Linked DNA regions of Methylosarcina fibrata AML-C10. The protein of the gene in region 2 interacts with the protein of the main gene of each other region in a pairwise test. Links are inferred from orthologs where the notes say so. Each region holds a gene or a part of one and is shown on either strand. Other genes may lie near its edges. The genes, in order: A3OW_RS0117695 and mtgA.

Region 1 (4,756 bases), 1.0 Mb from region 2 along the record:
GCAGCGGCCAAGGCGTTGACGACGTTGTGCCGGCCGGCCAGTTGCAGAACGCACTCGGCGGAACCGCCGGCGCTTACCAGTTGAAACGCCGTGGCGAAACGGTTGTCGACAATACCTGTTCTAATCGCTTTCGCCGTCAGGTCCGCCCGGTCGTGCAGTCCGAAAGACAGGGTTTTCCTGTCGCCCGCCAGCGACTTCCAGTAATCGTAATAACGGTCGTCGCGATTAATGACGGCCACGCCGTCCCGGCCCAACGTGCGGATGATTTCACCCTTGGCCCGGGCGACTCCTTCCACACTGCCGAAACCTTCGATATGAGCGGGGCCGGCATTGGTGAGAATCACCACGTCGGACCGAGCATAGCGGCTAGTATATTCGATTTCGCCGTGATGGTTGGCGCCCATCTCGATCACTCCGTACCGATGCTGCTCGTTCAGGCGCAGCAAAGTTAAAGGCACGCCGATGTCGTTGTTCAAGTTCCCCGGGGTGTAGAGCACCTGACCGTTAACCGAAAGAATCGCGGCAACCATTTCCTTGACGGTGGTCTTGCCGTTGCTCCCGGTAACGCCGACGATCGATGCCGGCAGGGTTCGGCGCCAGGCTCCCGCCAGTTCGGCCAGAGCGAAACGAGTATCGGCCACCGTTACGTGCGGTATTCCTGCCGTGACGCCCTTTCGAACAATGGCTGCGACGGCCCCGCCTTGCTCAGCCTGTTCGATAAAATCGTTACCGTCAAAAGTCTTCCCCTTGATGGCAATATAGAGAGCACCCGGCTGAATCGTCCTGGTATCGATGCCGACCGAAGAAACGGTCACGTCGTTACCGATCAGATCGCCGCCCACCCATCTGGAAATTTCACTCAACAACAATTGCATTTTGATCCGCTCTCTTATTTAATGCCGCTGCTACGATTCCGGCGTCACTAAATGGCAGCTTTACGCCGTTTATTTCCTGATACTGCTCATGGCCTTTGCCGGCAATGACGACATAGTCGTCCGGTTGTGCCTGCAAAACAGCGGTTTGTATGGCTTTTTCCCGATCTCGGATCACTTTCACCTTTTCCATGCGGCATCCCGATGCGATGTCGTCGACGATCGCCTGGCCGTCCTCAAAACGCGGATTGTCGTCCGTCAGGATGACCTGATCCGCCCACCGTTCGGCGATGGCGCCCATTTCGGGCCGCTTGCCGCGGTCCCGATTGCCGCCGCAGCCCAATACGACCCACACCGCCGAGTTACAATGTTTTCTTACGCTCGACAACACTTTTTCCACCGCATCGGGCGTATGCGCATAATCGACGAATACGACCGGAGCCCGGCCGCCACCGAAACGCTCCATCCGGCCCGCGACCGGCTTCAGCGAGCGTAACCTGCGAGCCGACTCTTCCAACGAATGACCCAAGGCCAGCATGACGGCTAAAACCGCCAACACGTTATCGATATTGAACTCGCCGAACAGCGGGATTCGTATCCGTTGGCATTCATGCTGCCAACGCACGTCGAATTCAATGCCGTCCGCCTGGTAGGCGATCCGTTCCGGCGCGAGACACTCGGCCTGTGCCGTTTTGTTCCCCTGCCGACTGTATCCCCATAACGCCACGTTCTTAGGAACAGTCGCCAGCACGCGGTTGCTGTAATCGTCGTCCAGGTTCACGACCGCAAAGGACAAATCCGGTTTATCGAACAGCTTCATTTTGGCCTGCACGTAAGCTTCCATAGAGCCGTGATAATCCAGATGATCCCGGCTGATGTTCGTCAATACCGCGCCTTTAAACCGAACGCCGTTTACTCGCCCCTGTTCCAGGCCGTGCGACGAAACTTCCATGGCCACCGATTTTTTTTGCTCGGCCGCCAGTTGAGCCAGAATCCGTTGCACGGCCAAGGCGTCCGGCGTGGTGTTCAATGTTTCGTTCAGCTTGCCCCATTCGCCCCAGCCCAAGGTTCCGATAATGCCGCAATCGTCCAGTAACTGGCCCAGAAACTGGCTGCAGGAGGTTTTGCCGTTGGTGCCGGTCAAGCCGATAACGTCAAGCCGGCGCGACGGATCCCCGTAAAAACGCGCCGCCACGTCCCCGAGTTTCAGTTCCAGATGATCTACTGCAATATGCGGTATTCTCTTTAACTGAAGGGCAAAACCGGCCGTATCTCCGGCGGGGTCAAACACCACCGCACAGGCCCCCTTCCGGACGGCTTCATCAAGATGCGTCAAGCCATGCTGCCTGGAACCGGCCAAGGCGATGAACACATCTCCCGGCACAAGCGTCCGGCTGTCCAGCGACAGGCCGGTTACCAACCGGTCTTCGGCAACCACCGCGATCCCTGCCAGTAACTGACTCAGTTGCAAGGCTGTTTCAAGAATCATTACGGGTCAACAACAGGGGCATGGTGCTCTGCTGATCGGGAGCGATGCCCAGGATTCTCAAGGCTCCGGCCATTACCTTGGAAAACACGGGCGCCGATACCAGCCCACCGTAATATTCCCCGGCCGAAGGTTCGTCGATCATTACCGTAATGATCAACCGCGGATCCCTGGCCGGCGCCAAGCCGGCAAAAACCGCAAAATATTTGTTGCTGCTGTATCCTCCGCGCCCCGCTTTTTTTACGGTCCCGGTTTTTCCGGCAACGGTATAGCCGTCCACGCGGGCTTCATAAGCGGTGCCGTCTTTCATGATCACGCTTTCCATCATGGTTCTTACGCTCTGAGCCGTCTTCGCGGAAAAAACCCGATGCGCATCCGGATCTTCCTCCCGCTTCAGCAAACTGACCGAATGCAGCATGCCGTCGTCAGCCAGGGCCGTATACGCTCTTGCCAGTTGCACCGCCGAAGCGTTCAGACCATAGCCGAACGACAGAATCGCCCGGTCGAAATCCTGCCATTTCCGGTAATCCGTCAAAATACCGCTTGCCTCTTTGGGAAAGCCCGCATTGGACGCCGTACCAAAGCCAAGCTGATGGTAAAGATTCCAGAGATATTTCGGCGGCATCTTCAAGGCCATTTGACTCACCGCGATATTGCTGGATTTTTTCAACACGTGCGTTAAATCGAGAGCTCCGTAGTTATGCACGTCCTTAACCTGATGACGACCGATCTCAAAGATTCCATGCGTGTAAAAAATATCGTTGGGACGGACATACCCCCCATCCAGCGCAGCGGCCACGACGAACGGTTTTACCGTCGAGCCCGGCTCGAACACTTCCGTAAAGGCGCGGTTTCTGTATAAGTTTTCCTTTAAATCCTCTCTTACATTCGGATTGAAGGAGGGCTGGTTGACCGCCGCCAGTATTTCGCCGTTTTTCGCATCCAATACCACTAAAGTACCCGACTTGGCCTTATGCGCTTCCACCGCCGACTGCAACTCACGATAAGCCAGATACTGAATGCGCTGATCGATGCTCAGCTCCAGGGTTCCGCCGGAGACGGGTTCTTTTATATTTTCTACGTCATCGATAATCTGACGCTTGCCGTCCCGGATGACCCGTTTTTTTCCCGGAATGCCTTTCAACAGGGCTTCATACCCTTTCTCCATGCCTTCCTGTCCGATATCGTTCAGATCGGTGAATCCCACGATATGCGCCGAAACGGCACCCGCCGGATAGAAGCGTTTGAACTCTCGATCGAAATTTACCCCCGGCAGGTTTAAATTCTTCACCTTCTCAGCGTCACCGGGACTGATCCGGCGAACCACATACGCAAATTGCCGGGTGGGATCGCTGTTAAACAACTTGGCCACTTTGCCTTGAGGCAACTCCAGCACTTTTTCCATTTGGCTGATGTGTTTGCGGTCCGCCGATCGGTAATTTTTCAGTTCCTCGGCAATTTGCTCGTCCGGTTGCTTATGTTTTTTCAGCTTCTCGATGAAACTGATCTCCGCCAGATGATGTTCCCTGGGATTCACCCAGATGGATTGCACCGGTGTACTAATCGCCAGCGGCTCTCCGTTTCGGTCCTTGATCATTCCTCGGTAAGCGGACACCGACACGTCGTCTACATGTTTCTTGTCTCCCTGTTCCTTAAGGAAGTCCTTGTTCAAAACCTGCAAATCCACTGCCTTTAAAACAAGCACGGCCATACAAGCCATCATGAATGAAACAACGAACTTTCTTCTGGACGAATAATCGCCATCACCGGCTTTCGTTTTGCTTTTTCGTTGATAGTCCAGCATTTACGGTTTTAAATAAACTATTTTATCCCGTTGCGGCATGGTCAGTTTTAAGTGCTGCCGCGCCAGTTGTTCAATCCGGTCGTGTTCGGCCAAAGTCGTCAGTTCCAATTGCAATTTCCCCCAGTCCACTTCGTATTGATCCAGGATTCTTTCCTGCTTTTGAATCTCGATAAAAACCAGGCGCGAATAGTATTTACTGTAAATCGCCCCCAGCGCCGACGCCAGCAATCCGGACAGCAGGACGCCGGCCAGCATGAAATGATATTTTGTCATTTAAACTCTCTCGGCCACCCGCATCACTGCGCTGCGTGCCCTGGGATTCTGCCCGATTTCCCGATCACCGGCCTTGATCGCCTTGCCGATTTTTTTCAGCATGCCTTTACTTATGTCGGCCTCTTTCACCGGCAGCTTGCCCGGATCAAATTTAGCCCCCGATTCAGACCTGATAAACTGCTTGACCATTCTGTCTTCCAGAGAATGAAAAGAGATGACCACTAATCGGCCGCCCGGCTTTAAAACACGAACGGATTGCTGCAGTGCTTCCTTGAGTTCGTCCAGCTCCCTGTTGATTTCGATGCGTATGGCCTGAAAAGT
Region 2 (8,590 bases):
TGAGCCGTTGCTCCCGCTCGGGGTCTGCGGTGATCGGCAACGCGTCCAGCACTTCCTCGGCGGCCTTGGGGTTGTTGCAGACCAGCAGCATGTCGCAGCCGGCTTGCTGTGCGGCTCTGGCCCGTTCCGAATAACCGCCGGCGGCCGAGGCGCCCGCCATGCTCAGGTCGTCGCTGAACACGACGCCGTTGAAATGGAGTTCCCCGCGCAATATCTGTTGAATCCAGAACCTGGAAAATCCGGCCGGATCGGGAGCGATCTTCGGATAAACGACGTGAGCCGGCATGATGCCTTCCACGCCTTCTTCGATCAGCCGCTTGAACGGAAACAGGTCCTTGGCGCGGATGCTGTCGAGATCGCGGTCGTCTACCGGCAGGGCCAGATGCGAATCCGCCGAGACCGCGCCGTGGCCCGGAAAATGTTTTCCGATGGCGGCCATGCCTGCTTTGCGCATGCCTTTTCGAAAAGCGCCGGCCAGTATGGCCGCCCGTTCGGGATCGCTCGAAAAGGAACGGTCGCCGATGACTTCGCTGATCCCGCAATCGACGTCGAGCACCGGAGCAAAACTGAAGTCGACGCCGACGGCCAACAACTCCGAGGCCATCAGCCAACCTGCCGCTTCGGCGACTTCCGGCTCGGCCCGGTCATAAAATGCCGCGGGCGGAAGACGGGTAAACCCTTGCCGGAAACGCTGGACCCGGCCGCCTTCCTGATCGACGGCAATGAGAATCCGGCCGTTGCGGGCGGCGCGAATGCTGTCGATGAGCTCGGTGATTTGTTCCGGACTTTGATAGTTGCGCGAGAAGAGAATCACCGCGCCGGTATTGGGATGATTGAATTTTTCTTGTTCATGTGGTGCCAGCGTCAAGCCTTCGACGTCGAGCATGACGGGACCGATCGGAAGTGTTTTGGTCATGGTGACGAGATAAGTTTCAGTCAGTAATAAAAGTCTGCCGGTTGTCCGGTTTCATTGAAAGCGGGGTTTTGAAAGTTATTTTATCCCGTGATGAACGGGCTCGTATCGTTGCCCGGACAGGGCCGGTCAGGCCGATCCCAAGGAAAATGAATGGATGCTTGGGTGCTCTCCCCACTGTTTTTCGCCGGCCTGCTACCGCAGAGGATAAGCAATGTTGCGCATTTGTCTGAGTATCCAGTGTTGCCGTTCGATCAAATAGCCGGAAGGGCGAGCGACCTTGAGCCGCAACGGATTCGGCAGGGATGCCGCCAGCAGCGCGGCCTGGGGCCGGCTCAGATTGTTGGCGGGAATGCCGAAATAATGCCGGCTGGCCGCCTGGATGCCGAAAACGTGATCGCCGAATTCGGCAATGTTCAGATAAACCGTCAAAATGCGTTCCTTACTCCACAGCAACTCGATCAGCAGGGTGAACCAGACTTCGAAGCCCTTGCGAAGAATGCTTTTGGAAGGGTTTAAAAATAAGTTTTTGGCGACCTGTTGGGAAATGGTGCTGGCGCCTCTCAGTCGTCCCCCGTCGATGTAAATGTCGATGGACGATTGTATCGATTGTAGATCAAATCCCGAATGTTGAAAAAAACGCTGATCCTCCGAAGCGATGACGGCGCGGTAAGCATTCGGGGAAATTTGCTCCGAGCTTACCCATTGATAATCGATCGGACGCCAGATCCGGTTTTTAACCATGTCTTCCACATGCCGAAAGAGCATGAAGGCCGAGGAAGGCGGCGGCGTCCAGCGTAACAGGGCGCAGATCATGATGCTTGAAAAGGCAAAGGCGAGGAATCCGTAGTAAATTCCGTTGCGCAGTCTGGCACCGAGTTTTGAAGGAAATTTCCGGCGGGAACCAGCTTTCCGGGATCGTTTTTTTCTGGCCGACACAAAAGTTATCATAGGGCTGAGGATTTTTCTCGACTCCATTCGAAGCCTGGAGTTTGTTCCATATGATAAAGCCTTTGTTCCGGCTTGAATACCGTCGAAACATCATGGCCCGTTTTTTCTGCGGCGCTTTCCCGTGACGTCGTGCCGGGAACCGAACGGATCAGGAATAATTTTCGTCATGAGAGCGGGCTGGAAAAAAAATTATTGAACGGCCATCAAATGAATGGATTTATCATTCAAGGACAAGGATAATAAGGTTTATTCTAAAAATTCTAGAGGACACGAATATGACATCAATCTGGATCCTTGTCGCCGACAACAGCCGAGCCCGTATATTTACCACCGAAAGTTCTTCTGCGCCGTTACAGGAATTGGAAGATTTGACCCACGCCGAAAGCCGGCTGCATGACCGGGAAATCACTCAGGACTTGCCGGGCAGGCACACGGGGACCGGGGGTACCGGCCATCCTTACGATTCGGCCACCGACCCCAAAAAATACGAAGCCGTTCAATTTGCCCATCAGATCATCGGCTATCTGGAAGAGGCCCGCAACGCCAACCGATTCGATCGTTTGATGATTGTTGCCGAGCCTTCCATGCTGGGATTGCTGCGCAAGGAAATGCCGGAGCAGATCAAAAAGCATGTCACTTTTGAGCTCGACAAAAATATTACGACGCAGAGCGCGGCCGAAATTCGCGATCACTTGCCCGAATATCTGCCGAGACTTGAAGAAATGTGAGAAGAAGGGTTGAATTGGCAACAGCCCGCCCCATATACCAGTGCTGTTACCGTGAAAATCGAAAGATGCCAGTGGAGTAGGAGCGGCTCTAGCCGCGATTAAGCCTTGGTCGCGGCTGAAGCCGTTCTCACAGATGATGTTCATGATTCGGGGTGACGGAAGCCACTTCATGCCGGTTAAGTTAAGCTGTCGGACTAGCGGGAGCTACTAAGCCGGCTTTGCCCATATTACCGGTTTCTTAAATTAAATGGGTAATTCTTAATGCGGAAAAGACGGGAATGGCTCAAAGGAATCGGTCCGTTTTTCGAATGAAACCGGATCGGCGCCGGACTCGTTCGCGATACAAAGAATACTTTGCCGCAGCCGTTATCTTCCGGGCAAGAGCCGCTGAAGACCAAAGTATGGTATCGAGTCGTTAACTTGTTTCAGTCAAATGAATTTCTCGAATCCGTCATCAACGCCGATGCCGGGATTCGGTCATTGCTCAAAAGCAGGCCGCCGTCCCGCGCGCTCGGGAACAATCGATCGTTTTACCACTCCTATTGCTTGCTCCTCGGTATTGGATTCGGGCACAACAATCGCAATAAAGATCAATGTTCGGGTCGAGGCAACTGAGTTACCTCAGTTTTTGGCGTGACCGAAACAGGATAAATGAAGCAACTGGCCGATAAAAGTTTTCTCACTCATGCCGTATCGCTCGTTCTTGTCGTAGCGGGCTATCTCATTCCTGTTCAACAGGACTTGATTAAATCGATCGGGTTTTTCGCTCTCTCGGGGGCAATGACCAACTGGCTCGCCGTTTACATGCTGTTTGAAAGGGTGCCTCTTCTGTATGGATCGGGCGTTATTCCAGGCCGTTTCGAAGAGTTCAAGCGGTCCATCAGGGAATTGATGATGCAGCAGTTTTTTACGGTCGGCAATATTGAACGGTTTATTGAGGCCGAGGAGCAACAGGGCGCTAAGCTATTGAATCTGGAACCTTTGCTGAACGCCGTCGATTACGAGCGTATTTATCAGGGACTGGTTTCGGCGATCATGGGCTCTTCTTTTGGCGGAATGCTGGCCGTGCTGGGAGGAAAGGAGGCTTTGGCGCCGTTAAAGGAGCCGGTCATCGATAAATTGCGGGCGGTTCTGGCCGGAATAGCCGAGTCGGAAAGTTTTACTGTTGCGTTAAAGCATGGGCTGGATGCGCATAAAATTGGCATGGATATTGTATCTAAAATTGAAAAGGTTATCGACAAACGGCTGGATGAGATGACGCCTCAAATGGTCAAGGAAATGGTTCAGGCCATCATTCGCGACCATTTGGGATGGCTGGTCGTATGGGGCGGTTTTTTCGGCGGTTTGATGGGGGCGTTGTTCGCTTTTGCTTGATGGAAGCTGTTGATCTTGTTTATACGGAATTCGGAAAATCCGCTTCCGAACCTCTCGTCATTCTGCACGGTTTTTTTGCATCGTCCCGTAACTGGCGGCAAATAGCGGAAAAACTGTCGGATCAGTTTCATGTCTACGTGCCGGACATGAGAAATCATGGTGCATCGCCTCATCATCCGGTCATGGATTATTCCGCCATGGCGGCGGACTTGAGACAATTTATCGAACGGCATGGCTTGACAAGGGTCAACGTGTTGGGCCACAGCATGGGCGGCAAGATCGCCATGTGGTGTGCGCTTAATGAGCCTAATCTGTTCAAGAAACTGATCGTCGCCGATATTGCCCCGGTCGGTTACAGCCACCGCTTCGAGCGCACGATACAGGCGCTGAAGGACTTGCCGTTGACTGAGCTCAACAGTAGGAAACAGGCCGAGTTCCGACTGGCTGAAGAACTGCCCGATCCGGCTTACCGCCAATTTTTGTTGCAAAATCTGGTGTTGTCCGAGGGGCGGTATCGGTGGCGGGTCAATCTCGATATATTTTATAATGCGGCTTCGAACATTACCGCGTTTCCGGATACCGATCAATTGGCGCCTTATCAGGGTAAGGTTTTGTTTATCGCAGGGGAGCATTCCGATTTTGTTAAAATGGAAGACGTCGCGCCTTTGTTTCCCACGGCGATTTTTGACACAATTCCCGATGCAGGGCATTGGCTGCACGTGCAGCAGCCGGAAATCTTTATAAAAACAGTAGGAAATTTTTTGAAATTCTGTTAAAAATGACTTTTAGTTTAGAGTCGGATCTCTAAAGATATCGTCTACGATCAGGCCTTTTACTGGGCTTCAAGATGCTTATTTTCATGCCGATGGATGAAAATGGGTTGCCATTAAGGTTAAAATAGGCTAACGACCATTATAATTGACTGTTAAACAGTTGTGTTGTCAGGCCATTACAGTTATCTTAAATAACTTTCAATAACAATAACTAAGGAGAAGTCGGATGTCCAAAGGCCAAAATTTGCAGGATAATTTTTTAAATACGCTTAGAAAAGAACATACGCCTGTGTCAATTTTTCTTGTGAATGGCATCAAACTGCAAGGGAAAGTCGATTCATTCGATCAATATGTCATCATGCTGAAAAATACCGTGAGCCAAATGGTATACAAACACGCCATTTCCACTATCGTTCCGGGCAAAGCGGTAAAATTTACTCCGGAAAGTGAAGTTGAGGAAGATTGATTTTCCTTTTTGTTGTTTCTCCTGCTTCACTTGTTGTCATCGCCTCGCCGGAGTGGTGAGTTTATTATTCTTGTCTGCCGTATGGAGTTTTTGTGTTTGATCGTCCCGATTCGGGTGAGCGCGCCGTTCTTGTTCACCTGACCCTTCATTCCGGGCCGGAAGATCTTTTAGAGCTAAAAGAATTAGCCAGATCGGCAGGAACCGATCCTGTTCATGTTGTTACCGGGAGCCGCAAAAGCCCCGATCCGAAATATTTCGTAGGAGAGGGTAAACTCGAGGAGATTAAGTCCAGTTTAAGTGCGTTCGACGCCGATATCGTCTTGTTTAACCATGCCTTGTCGCCCAGCCAGGAACGCAATCTGGAAAAGGCGCTCGGCGTGAGGGTGGTCGATAGAAACGGCCTGATTCTCGATATATTCGCCCAAAGAGCGCAGACCTTCGAAGGAAAATTACAGGTGGAACTGGCTCAGTTGAAGCATTTGTCGACCCGTCTCGTGCGGGGATGGACCCATCTGGAACGGCAAAAGGGCGGCATCGGTCTGAGAGGGCCGGGCGAAACGCAGTTGGAAACCGACCGGCGCCTGATCGGCGTGCGCATCAAGCAGATACAGAGCCGTCTGGAAAAGGTCGACCGGCAGAGGCACCAGGGGCGGAGCAAAAGAAAGAAAGCCGAAATCCCGGCCGTTTCCCTGGTCGGTTATACCAATGCCGGCAAATCGACTTTGTTCAACCGGTTGACCGGAGCCGATATTTATACTGCCGACCAGTTGTTCGCCACGCTGGATCCCACCTTGCGCCACTGCGCCTTGCCCAATAACAGTGAGATCGTCCTGGCGGATACGGTCGGATTCATCAGGCATCTGCCTCATGAGCTGGTGGCGGCGTTCAAGTCGACTTTGCAGGAAGCCAGCGAAGCCGACTTGTTGTTGCACGTCATTGACGCTCATGTCGAAGATCGCGAGGCTACCGTGGTCGAGGTCAACAAGGTGTTGGGAGACATTGACGCTGGCCGGATCAAGCAATTGGAAGTTTATAATAAAATCGATTTACTGGATAATGTGTCTCCCAGAATTGACCGGGACGAAGCCGGCGCTCCGCTGAGAGTCTGGCTGTCCGCCCAATCGGGCGCGGGTATTGACCTGCTTTATCAAGCCTTGTCCGAACTGTTTTCCACCGGAAAAATTAAAATGCATTGTCATTTGCAGGCCGATCAAGGACAGGCCAGGGCAAAAATTTATACTTGCGCAAAAATTATTAGCGAGCATATTGATGAGGACGGAACGAGCGAATTGGTCGTCGAAATCGACGCCAAGCACCTGGGTATGTTGAAGTCGGTAAAATGTGAGCGGATAGGGTAGGAAGCAAGGTTCCGGATGTGGCATCTTGCGCCCTGTTTAAGATAGAATGCCCGATTGCATGAACAACCTCAAGGATAGCGCTCCGTTCTTTATGATAAGTCTATCCTTCGGGATCAATGTTGAATACGTTTTAATAATCCAATTTGGAGCGAAATAATGTCCTGGAATGAACCTGGCGGCGACAATAAAGACCCCTGGAGCGGTCGCGGCGACCAGAAAGGTCCCCCTGATCTTGATCAGGCAATTCGATCATTGCAAGAAAAATTAGGCAGAATTTTTGGCGGTGGCGGCAGCAGCGGCGGTGAAAGACCAGGCGGCGGTTCGGTAAAAAGTCTGGGTTACATTATCGCGGCAGTTTTGTTTTTGTGGGCCTTAAGCGGATTCTATATCGTCGATGAAGGTAATCACGGCGTGGAAACCCGGTTCGGAAAATATCTCGACACGACCCAGGCGGGTCTGAACTGGCACCTGCCTGCGCCCATCGAACGGGTCGACATCGTCAACGTCAAGCAGAACAGGACGATCGACGTCGGCTTTCAAAGTTTCGGGGACGCGGCCTCCCGGTCGGAGCCAAAAGAAGCGCTGATGCTGACCAAGGACGAAAATTACGTCGACGTCCGCCTGGTGGTTCAGTATCAGGTCAAAGACGCCAAGGATTTTCTTTTCAATGTCGTGGATCCTGCCAAAACCTTGAAGCAGGTGACCGAAAGCGCCGAGCGCGGCGTCATCGGCAGCAGCAATATGGATTTCGTTTTGACCGAGGGCCGGGCCGAAATCGTGACCCAGATTAAAAAAGAGATTCAGACGATCATGGACAGTTATGAATCCGGCATTCAGGTGACTACGGTCAATCTTCGGGATGCGCAACCGCCCGAGCAGGTGCAAAACGCGTTTGAAGACGTCATCAAAGCCCGGGAGGACGAGCAGCGCCTGATCAATGAAGCCGAAGCCTATGCGAATGACGTGGTGCCGAAAGCCCGCGGTGCCGCCGCAAGAAAATTGCAGGAAGCCGAAGGTTATAAAGAGCAGGTAATCGCGCAGGCGGAAGGCGAGACCAATCGTTTTTCGAAATTGCTTGCCGAATATTCCAAAGCGCCCGAAGTTACCCGAAAGAGGCTGTATCTCGAATCGATGGAATCGGTTTTAGCCGGAGCCAACACGGTACTGGTCGACGTGAAGGGCAGCAACAATTTACTGTATTTGCCGCTGGATAAAATGGTTCAGCATTTGCCTCCGGTCGAGCCGCCGGCGCCTCCCCAGGCGGCTGCAGCTCAACCCGAGACGGAAGTTGAAGAACAGCCTCCTGTCCGTACGACAACCCGGGGCAGAGAAGCAAGGGGACGCCGATGACACAGAATAAAATATTAGTAGGTTTAGGCGCATTATTGTTAGTGATCATGATGAGCGTCTTTACCGTCACTGAAACGGAAAGAGCCATTAAATTCCGTCTGGGCGAAATTGTAAAATTCGATTACGAGCCCGGTCTGCATTTCAAGATTCCGTTTATCAACAACGTAAAAAAATTCGATTCACGGGTGCAAACGATGGTTTCGCGGCCCGAAGGATTTTTAACCGCGGAAAAGAAGAACGTGATCGTCGATTCCTTCGTGAAATGGCGTATCGGCGACGTTACCACATTTTATACGGTTGTCGCAGGGGATATAGACCAGGCCAATTTAATTCTGGATCCGATCATTAAAGACGCGTTTCGCAGCGAGTTCGGCAAGCGCAACATCAAGCAACTGGTGTCGACCGACCGCAGGGCGATACGGGATATCCTGATAAAAAACACCAAGCCTCTCGCGGCCGAAAAGGGGATGGAAATCATCGATATTCAGGTTATGCGCATCGATCTGCCGCCCGAAGTCAGCACTTCGGTATTCCGCAGGATGGAAGCCGAGCGCGACCGGGTGGCTCGTGAATTCCGCTCTCAAGGCGCGGAAGCGGCGGAAAAAATTCGCGCGGACGCCGACAGGCAGCGCGTGGTCACGTTGGCCAATGCTTTCAAGGAGGCCGAACGGCTGCGC

What was found.
Region 1: the proteins of mtgA (region 2) and A3OW_RS0117695 interact in binary tests that used the Escherichia coli proteins (3 or more experiments, as listed by UniProt). The link is inferred for Methylosarcina fibrata AML-C10 from one-to-one orthologs.

Annotation. Positions count from the first base shown.
Region 1 is NZ_KB889965.1:3,787,394-3,792,149, reverse strand. Bases 1,757-4,756 are described here. They hold A3OW_RS0117695 (peptidoglycan D,D-transpeptidase FtsI family protein), read right to left. Parts: upstream 4,163-4,756; coding sequence 2,351-4,162; downstream 1,757-2,350. Other genes in these bases: rsmH (16S rRNA (cytosine(1402)-N(4))-methyltransferase RsmH), read right to left, coding at 4,436-4,756; ftsL (cell division protein FtsL), read right to left, coding at 4,163-4,435; A3OW_RS0117700 (UDP-N-acetylmuramoyl-L-alanyl-D-glutamate--2,6-diaminopimelate ligase), read right to left, coding at 1,757-2,361. Outside these bases: A3OW_RS0117705 (UDP-N-acetylmuramoyl-tripeptide--D-alanyl-D-alanine ligase), read right to left, coding at 1-875; more of A3OW_RS0117700, read right to left, coding at 856-1,756. UniProt on the Escherichia coli protein: Essential cell division protein that catalyzes cross-linking of the peptidoglycan cell wall at the division septum. Required for localization of FtsN.
Region 2 is NZ_KB889965.1:4,791,205-4,799,794, forward strand. What follows is about bases 1-2,780. They hold mtgA (monofunctional biosynthetic peptidoglycan transglycosylase), read right to left. Parts: upstream 1,892-2,780; coding sequence 1,109-1,891; downstream 1-1,108. Other genes in these bases: nagZ (beta-N-acetylhexosaminidase), read right to left, coding at 1-916; A3OW_RS0122755 (host attachment protein), read left to right, coding at 2,140-2,592. Outside these bases: A3OW_RS0122760 (hypothetical protein), read left to right, coding at 3,244-3,966; A3OW_RS0122765 (alpha/beta fold hydrolase), read left to right, coding at 3,966-4,742; RNA chaperone Hfq, read left to right, coding at 4,966-5,205; ribosome rescue GTPase HflX, read left to right, coding at 5,298-6,563; FtsH protease activity modulator HflK, read left to right, coding at 6,720-7,913; protease modulator HflC, read left to right, coding at 7,910-8,590. UniProt on the Escherichia coli protein: Peptidoglycan polymerase that catalyzes glycan chain elongation from lipid-linked precursors. May play a role in peptidoglycan assembly during cell division in collaboration with other cell division proteins.